DNA from 2 places in the Brevibacillus ginsengisoli genome. Region 1 is predicted to be linked to the other one. Evidence: riboswitches for the same ligand, from Rfam matches in the RefSeq annotation. Region 1 holds a riboswitch; the other holds the start of a gene.

Region 1 (4,410 bases):
CAAGGTATCGATCTGCTGTTTGCTGCGAAGCTCTGTTACCGCGAGCAGCATGTGACCGTCCAGCTCCGGATAGTTACGTCCCAGATCATAACCGCCGATCATTCCAGCAGCGAGGAGGGCCTTATTCACTTCTGCTACAGGCTTTCCTACTTTCACCACAAACTCATTAAAGGTTGGTGCTTGGAAGACTACTTCCATGTTCGCCTTGGCAAAGGCTTGCTTCGCATAATGCGCTTTTTGCAGGTTCATCATGGCCATCTCTTGTACGCCTTGTTTACCAATCGCACTTAGGGAAACAGACGCAGCCAAAGCATTCAAAGCCTGGTTGGAACAAATGTTAGAAGTCGCTTTTTCACGACGGATATGCTGTTCGCGGGCTTGCAAGGTTAACACGAAACCGCGTTTGCCATTCTCGTCTTTGGTTTGACCCACGATACGACCTGGCATTTTACGCATTAATTTGGTTGTAGTAGCGAAATATCCACAGTGTGGTCCGCCAAAGTTGGCATGAATCCCGAACGGCTGCATATCGCCAACCACGATGTCGGCACCCAGTTTGCCCGGCGCTTCCAGAACGCCTAGCGCAACCGGATTCGATTTCACAATTAACAAAGCACCTTTGCTGTGTACCAGCTTCTCGATCGCTTGCAAATCTTCCACATTTCCAAAGAAGTTCGGATACTGTACGATCACTGCACCTGTCTGTTCATCTATTGCTGCTTCCAGTTCGGCTAGGTTCGTCACACCCTGAGCGGAGTAACCGATTTCCTGCACCTCTACACTTTGACCATACGCATAAGTCTTAAGAATTTGACGCGCTTCTGGATGAACAGCACTGGAGATGACCACGCGAGGTTTTCCAGTATGACCGGCTGCCATCATAGCCGCTTCCGCCATCGAGGTAGGGCCATCATACATAGATGAGTTCGCTACTTCCATGCCAGTCATTTCACACACCATGGTCTGGAATTCAAAAATCGCTTGCAATTCCCCTTGGCTGATCTCTGGTTGATAAGGTGTATAGGCTGTATAGAATTCGGAACGGGAAATGACATGGTTCACTACACTTGGGATATAGTGCTCGTACACACCCGCACCCAAGAAATTCACATGAGACTCGAAGTTTACGTTCTTAGCAGCGAGCCCCTTCATGTATTTCACCAATTCTGGTTCTGACAATGCTTCGGAGATGTTCAATTCCCCTTTAAAGCGCACCTCTTCTGGAATGTCAGCAAACAATTCGTCAATGGATTGGATACCGAGAGCTTCAAGCATCTCGCGTTTGTCCTGGTCCGTTTGCGGTAAATAACGGTATCTCACGTGGGTGATCCTCCTTGGAATCCAAATTTTCTATTTATTCAGCGAGAAATGTGCATGCAGATTTTTCCCTTACTTTTTCTCGCGTTTATAGAATGGTGACGCAACCACTTGCGCTTTCAGACGCTTGCCTCGAATCTCTACGTCCACTTCTGTTCCTAATGCGGTGTATTCAGCTTTCAACAATACGAGCCCGACATTTTTCTTCAAAGTTGGAGATTGCGTTCCGGTTGTAACCTCACCGATCTGTACATCTCCCACGAAGACTGGATAATGGGAACGCGGAATCCCTCTGTCAATCATTTCGATACCGACAAGCTTACGAGGTGCACCGTTTGCCTTTTGTTCTTTTAACACCTCAAAGCCAATGGCCGGGATCTCTTTATCTGTTTTGACGGCAAAGCCTATGCCCGCCTCAATTGGTGTAATATCCTTGCTTAATTCTTGACCATAAAGCGGCAGCTTGGCCTCGAAGCGAAGTGTATCCCTTGCTCCTAATCCACATGGAAGGACACCCTCTTGTTGACCTGCTTCAAGAATTTTGTGCCAAAGTTGAATGCCTTTGTCCGCCGCCATATAAATCTCAAATCCGTCTTCACCCGTGTACCCTGTGCGAGACACAAGAGAAGGTACTCCATCAATGAGAACATCTCGTTGGAAACGGAAGAACCCGATGGAGGAAAGGTCTGTTTCGGTTAGCTTTTGCAGGACTTTCTGTGCTGCTGGTCCTTGCAAGGCAAGCTGTGCAGTCTCTTCTGAAATATTGGTGATCTCCACATCTGCTGTCAGATTTTCTTGCATCCAAGCAAAATCCTTGTCGATGTTCCCCGCATTAATCACCAAGTAATAATGATCATCGGCAAATTTGTACACCAGCAAATCATCGACAGTACCGCCGTCTGGGTAGCACATAGCACTGTACTGAGCCTGACCGACTTCCAATTTGGACACGTCGTTGGTTGTCAAGCGTTGAAGGTAGTAAAGAGATCCTGATCCTTGCACCAACACTTCGCCCATGTGAGATACATCAAACAAACCTGCTTTGGTACGAACCGCCTCATGCTCTGCGGTGATGCTTGAGAATTGTACCGGCAAATCCCAGCCGCCGAAGTCAATCGTCTTCGCACCATATTCCGCATAGACCGGAAATAGTGGGGTTTTCTTCAATTCTGTCATCGGAACTGCACCTCCTGAAAAATACAATCGAACTAGTTTTGATTGCCCTTGAGGCTACGGAAACCGTCCCACAAGAAAAGGACAGAAAAGGAAGAGATAGCACGCCAAATAAAAGCGCCCTGTCTTCTTCCTCCCTGTCCTTGGTACCTGAGAGTTGCCTTGACGAAACCATAAGCTATAGCGGTTTCACAAGTTTCCCCTTGGGTGGCTTACGTACAGTCGTAAGCTCTCTCCAGAGATGCGTCCGGTAGAGGTACTTTTGCCTGAGAGATTCACTTTCTTTCTTGAAAGCTTGCTCCTTCGGCGCCGCAGTGAAGCGGTCTCTCCCTACTACCATCATTCGCATGAAATTAGTTCATACATAACTTTTCTCAAACAATTCATACTAACCAAATAAAGAACCTTCTCTATCGTACCACGACACCCTGATACTTGAAAACAAGATTTCATCAAAATAAAGCAATTTCTTAATGTTAATCACAAAACGGATTATAATCGTTTGTATTTTCCTTTGATTATATCTAGTAAATGACAAATCCACGAAAGGAGTCAGGTATATGACGAATATTCCTATACATTTCGATCGTTCGTGGATACAACCGTTGTCAGACAAGATTCAACATGATGGACCCTGGCATCGTTGGGATCTGTTTCAGCTTGCCCTTGAAGCTGAGGAAGCCATCTCGGTCAAAGCGTTTGATGAGCTGCAAGCCCTCAAATATCTTCCGAATATCCAACCATTTGACCATCAATTGGTAACCGCCAAGAAAGTTCTTAACGAGATGCGCGGGCGAGCCATTCTAGCGGATGAAGTGGGACTTGGCAAGACGATTGAAGCGGGACTTGTCATGAAAGAATATATGGTTCGCGGCCTGGCTAAAAAAATTCTCATCCTCGTTCCAGCCTCGCTTGTGATCCAGTGGACCAAAGAATTGAATCAAAAATTCGGGATTCCGGCGGTTGCCCAGAAGAAGGAGTACATGTGGCGACAACATGATGTGGTGGTAGCTTCGATTGATACAGCAAAACGTGATCCTCATCGAAGTCACGTTCTGGATATCAGCTACGATATGTTAATCATTGATGAAGCGCACAAACTAAAGAACAAACGAACCCGTAACTATCAATTCGTCAAAGAGGTTAAGAAAAAATACTGCTTATTGCTTACAGCTACCCCTATCCAGAATGAAATGGATGAGCTGTACAACCTGATCAACCTGCTGCGTCCTGGGCATCTGGGTCACAGTTCCTCTTTCTCTTCCAACTATGTTGAGGGCAAACGGCAAGCCAAAAATAATGACAAACTTCAAAAAGAAATCGGTAAAATCATGATTCGCAACCGCAGAAGTGATGGTGGTGTTCATTTCACGACTAGACACGTGCAATCGATTCCCATTGAATTATCATCTGAGGAATGGGATTTGTACGAGGGCGTCACCGATTTTATCCGGACCTATTATCGTTCGGAGTTGGGGGCGATGAACGCGCTCGCTTTAATTACGTTACAACGGGAGGTTTGCTCCAGTCGAGAGGCCGCCTTCATGACCCTCTACAACATGTATCAGCGAGCTCCTGAAGATTCTCCCCAGCGCAGCGTCATCATGGAGTTGGTCGAGAAAATCAAAAAAATCGAAACTCATTCCAAGGCCGCCAAAGCCGTGGAGTTGATTCAGCAGTTGAACGATAAAGTGATTATCTTTACGGAATATCGCGCCACTCAAAACTATCTGCAAAAGTATTTAAGCGATCACGGCATCACCTCTGTCCCGTTCCGAGGCGGATTTAAACGAAGCAAGAAAGACTGGATGACCGAATTATTTCAGAACCGAGCACAAGTACTCATCGCTACTGAGGCCGCAGGTGAAGGGATTAACCTGCAATTTTGCAATCAGGTGATCAATTACGACCTGCCATGGA
Region 2 (4,410 bases), on a different contig from region 1:
CTACCGCGATCGATATTAATAAACCGGGATACGATGAAGATTCCGGCTTTGGGCTCATCAACGCCGTCAATGCACTCAAGTAGTGTAATTGACCCAATCAAGTAATTTATCTGCATATGGCTAGAGGGTGTCCTCTCTCAGTAGTTTTAACTACTGTGGGGACACCCTCTCTTTTGAGTTGATTTCATGAAACTAATGCAGCGCTAAGCTCATTCAATCATTATCGCTTCACGCTTCGGAATGCTGGGGGTCTTTTTCACCAGCATAAGATTCTAGTTAATCAAGGACTGCAACGGAGCGGGGATACGTCCACCGCGGCGAATGAATGCTTCAGAACCGAACGGATTCACCTGAATCACGGGAGCTCGGCCGAGGAGCCCGCCAAACTCGACCATTTCGCCTTCTTTTTTGCCTGGTACCGGAATAACGCGTACAGCGGTTGTTTTCTTGTTGATCATTCCGATAGCGGCTTCGTCCGCGATCATCGCCGATAAGGTGGCTGCTGAGACATCTCCGGGCAGGGCAATCATATCCAGACCAACGGAGCAGACACAGGTCATAGCCTCCAGCTTCGGCAGGGTTAGCGATTTGTCGAGAACCCCGCGGATCATCCCGTTGTCCTCGCTTACCGGAATGAACGCACCGCTTAAGCCCCCCACATAAGAGCTTGCCATCGCGCCACCTTTTTTGACCGCATCGTTCATGAGGGCTAGCGCAGCGATTGTTCCATGTGTCCCGACACGCTCAAGCCCGATCTCTTCCAGGATGTCAGCCACACTGTCATTAATCGCGTTGGTAGGAGCAAGTGACAAGTCCATGATGCCGAACGGGATACCGAGTCTTTCTGCTACGATCCGTCCGATCAGCTCGCCGGCACGTGTAATTTTGAATGCTGTTTTCTTGATAATGTCGGATACCTGTCCCAGATCTGCGTTGGGGTAGCGCTTGAGTGCGCTCAGCACCACACCAGGACCGCTAACTCCTACATTGATGACCGCTTCACCCTCGCCTGAACCGTGGAAAGCGCCGGCCATAAACGGGTTGTCCTCAACTGGGTTGCAGAAAACCACCAATTTGGCACAGGCAATCCCGTTCTGATCCTTGGTTCTTTCGGCAGCGTCTTTGAGAATAATACCCATCTGGCGAACCGCATCCATGTTGATACCGCTTCTTGTGGTAGCAATCGAGACGGAGGAGCAGACACGGTTGGTTACGCTCAGCGCTTCAGGCAAAGCGTCAAGCAAAGTCTGATCAGCCTTGGTTATTCCCTTATGCACGAGCGCAGAGAATCCTCCAATAAAATCAACGCCAAGATTCAATGCGGCGCGATCCAGTGTTTTAGCTAGTTCGACCGCTTGTTGGACGGTGGCTTTTCCGATGATTTCTGCGATAGGTGTTATCGAGATCCGTTTATTTATAATTGGGATCCCGAACTCCTTTTCCACCTGTTCGGCTACTTCTTTGAGGTTTTTCGCATAATGAGTAATTTTTTCATAGACTCGTCGATTCATTTTGTCAAAATCGGAATCGGCACAGTCACGCAGGTTGATCCCCATGGTAACTGTACGAATGTCCAGATTTTCCATCTTCACCATGCGAATGGTTTCTAGCATTTCATCTATTGCGATATTCATTTGTTCTCCTCCTCTCTATACCCGATGCATGGCCTGAAAGATTTCTTCAAGCTGAATATTGATTTCCAGTCCAAGTTCTTGCCCAAGTTGATCGAACTCATTTTGCAGTGAAGTCACATTTGCGACGTCCGATACATCGACCAGCATCATCATCGTGAAGAACTCTTGCAAGATCGTTTGGCTGATATCGAGAATATTAATCTGATGGGAAGCCAGAACATTCGTTACTCTAGCAATAATGCCTACCTGATCTTTGCCGATTACACTGACAACTGCACGTCTCTTTTTCATTTGTTCCACTCCTGTTTTTTTGTCTAAAAAATAAAAAAAAGATTGGATTCCTCCAATCTCGACGGGCAGTAGAATAATAAACCTAGGTAGGTTAATCTTCTGTCCTTTTGCCTGAGATTGTGAATCCTTCGGCGTCGCATGACTGCGATCTCTCCAGAAGCTGCTCCCGTTGTAGTGTCATCCACAACGATCATCGCGCGCTATTTATTGAATTAAAGAGATTGTAACGAGATATCCATGGCGCGTCAAGATAGATTCGCCGCATAAATTGGAGATCACTTGTTCAATCCTTCTAGTAATTGATTCTAGCAGATTATGAATGAAGATTGTTTGAATAGTTTAAGACGATTTATTGGACTATCCCCAAATTGTTCCTCCTTCTAATTTGAACTTGGTGAACCTACGACTCTTCCACTTGCCCTGACTCCCGGCGCCGCCAACTCATGAATACCAAGGACAATGCAATTACCGTGAGGACAGCCCCAAGCAGTTGAAATCCACCCGCGCTAAGCTTATCTCCCATTACGACGCCTAGCAACAAGGAAGAGAAAATCGTTCCGAAGTATCTGGATGTCATAAATAATCCCGATGCTACACCGATCATTTCTTTAGGAGAACTTCTGAACAAAGCCGCTTGCATTCCGACACTGTTTAACCCGTTGCTAATACCGAATGCCGCTAACGCCAAACACACACTGATAACCGGTGAAGTTTGATTCAATGTCACGATCCATACTGCCCCAAGTGTCATCAGCATTCCGGACACGATCAATGCTGGCCTTGGACCTGATTTATCGATCCATCGTCCCGCGATTGGAGAAGCAACGAGCGAGCACAATCCTAAGCTTAACATGAGAATCCCTGTATGGAACTCGCTGATATGACGTACCATTTGCAAGTAAGACGGAAGCCCGAAAAAGACAGAGTAAAAAAGTACGTTAACGAGGATGAACTCGACATTGACCCAAGTTATTGCAGGATATTTTGCGAATGTTCGCAATGGAATAAAGGGTAATTTGGTTTTTAACTCATGTCGTACGAAAGCTCCTAGAATAACAATACCGATCATTCCGACAATGATATTCATCAATGATACATGCCCAGAGGATTTTACCGACAGTAAGCCAACAAGCAGGGCAATCAGACCGACTGTGAAAAGCAGGATTCCTGACACATCTATTAAATTCATCCATTTACGAAAGGACATGTTGCGTGTAACAGATGTTGGCTTTTCGTCCTTAGGAATCATCCTCCAAGCTAATAGAAAGCTCGCCACCACGAAAGGAATATTAACGAAAAAGATAGCTTGCCAATCCCACCAGTGAATCAAAATACCTCCAATAAAAGGGCCAAAGGCTGCTGCTCCGGATTGGAAGACGGCCAAAACAGACAGCGCAGTCGCTTGTTTTTCCGTAATATGAATTCGCACGATGGCCATTCCAACTGAAACCATCATGCTAGTTCCGATGGATTGCACAATGCGGAACACGATAAGCCATCCAAAGTTTGGTGATAGTGGAGCGAATAATGATGCAACGAAGGCTACTACAAGCCCGGTAAGAAATATCTTCTTGCGACCGAATAAATCGCTTGCCTTTCCCATGACAGGCTGAGCGATAGCACTCGCAATGTAGAAGGAAAAGATAATCCAGGAAACAGCGGTAAAGTCAAGTTGGAACGCACCTTGCAACCTGGGAATAGCAATAGAAACCATCGAAGAATTCAATGGGTTTAATAGTATCCCAAGTCCAACGGAAATCATCAACCACCTACTGCGAGCATTCATTTTTGATCCCCCCAAAGTGTCTTGAGGTCATCGTACTTGAGATCAATCATTTATTCAAACGCATTTTAAGTTATAATTACATTGACTTGAGGGAATGAACGGAGGGTGCAAAATGGAACTTCTTCAACTGCAATATTTTCTCGCTGTAGCTCGATTGGAACATATGACCGAAGCTGCACGAAGTCTGCATGTTACTCAATCGTCACTAAGCAAAACGATTCAACGCTTGGAGGAGGATCTAGGTGTCCCACTATTTGATCGAACAGGGAGGAACCTACGATTGAATGAGTTCGGAAGCAGATTCCTTTGCCGTGCACAGAGGGCCTTGTTTGAATTGGAACAGGGGAAGCAGGAGCTTAGCGATTTGTCCAGCCCGGAACACGGCACAATCGAATTGGCGGTGACCAACGCAAGCACTTTGCCCAATATCCTTCGAGAGTTTCGGAAAAAGCATCCCCATACCCAATTTCATGTGCAAATGCTGACCACGCAGGAAATGGTTACGCTTCTTCATCGAGGAGAAGTCGATTATTGCTTGTCCTCACCTCCGATACAAGGGGATGACATTGAATGTCAAATCGTGTTCATCGACCCCATCCTTGTAGCTGTTCCAAAGGGGCATCGGCTGGCAGACCGAAGCAGCGTATCTTTGACAGACCTAAGGGATGAATGGTTTGTCGGTGTAAAAAAAGGCTACTT

The links. A riboswitch is a leader RNA that binds a small molecule or an ion and turns the genes downstream of it on or off. The one in region 1 is predicted to bind glycine.
Region 2: it holds a riboswitch for glycine, as region 1 does, so the genes downstream of both, ACQCN2_RS07835 (ACT domain-containing protein) here and gcvT (glycine cleavage system aminomethyltransferase GcvT) in region 1, are expected to answer to the same signal.

The regions. Positions count from the first base shown of each region.
Region 1 covers NZ_JBNJQR010000008.1:75,328-79,737, forward strand. The annotation lists gene gcvPA (aminomethyl-transferring glycine dehydrogenase subunit GcvPA) at 1-1,320, opposite strand, end outside; gene gcvT (glycine cleavage system aminomethyltransferase GcvT) at 1,390-2,493, opposite strand; glycine riboswitch at 2,618-2,734, opposite strand; glycine riboswitch at 2,735-2,833, opposite strand; gene ACQCN2_RS16580 (DEAD/DEAH box helicase) at 3,051-4,410, shown strand, end outside.
Region 2 covers NZ_JBNJQR010000003.1:146,960-151,369, forward strand. The annotation lists gene ACQCN2_RS07825 (S8 family peptidase) at 1-83, shown strand, start outside; gene ACQCN2_RS07830 (PFL family protein) at 273-1,634, opposite strand; gene ACQCN2_RS07835 (ACT domain-containing protein) at 1,650-1,925, opposite strand; glycine riboswitch at 2,015-2,092, opposite strand; gene ACQCN2_RS07840 (MFS transporter) at 2,326-3,711, opposite strand; gene ACQCN2_RS07845 (LysR family transcriptional regulator) at 3,824-4,410, shown strand, end outside.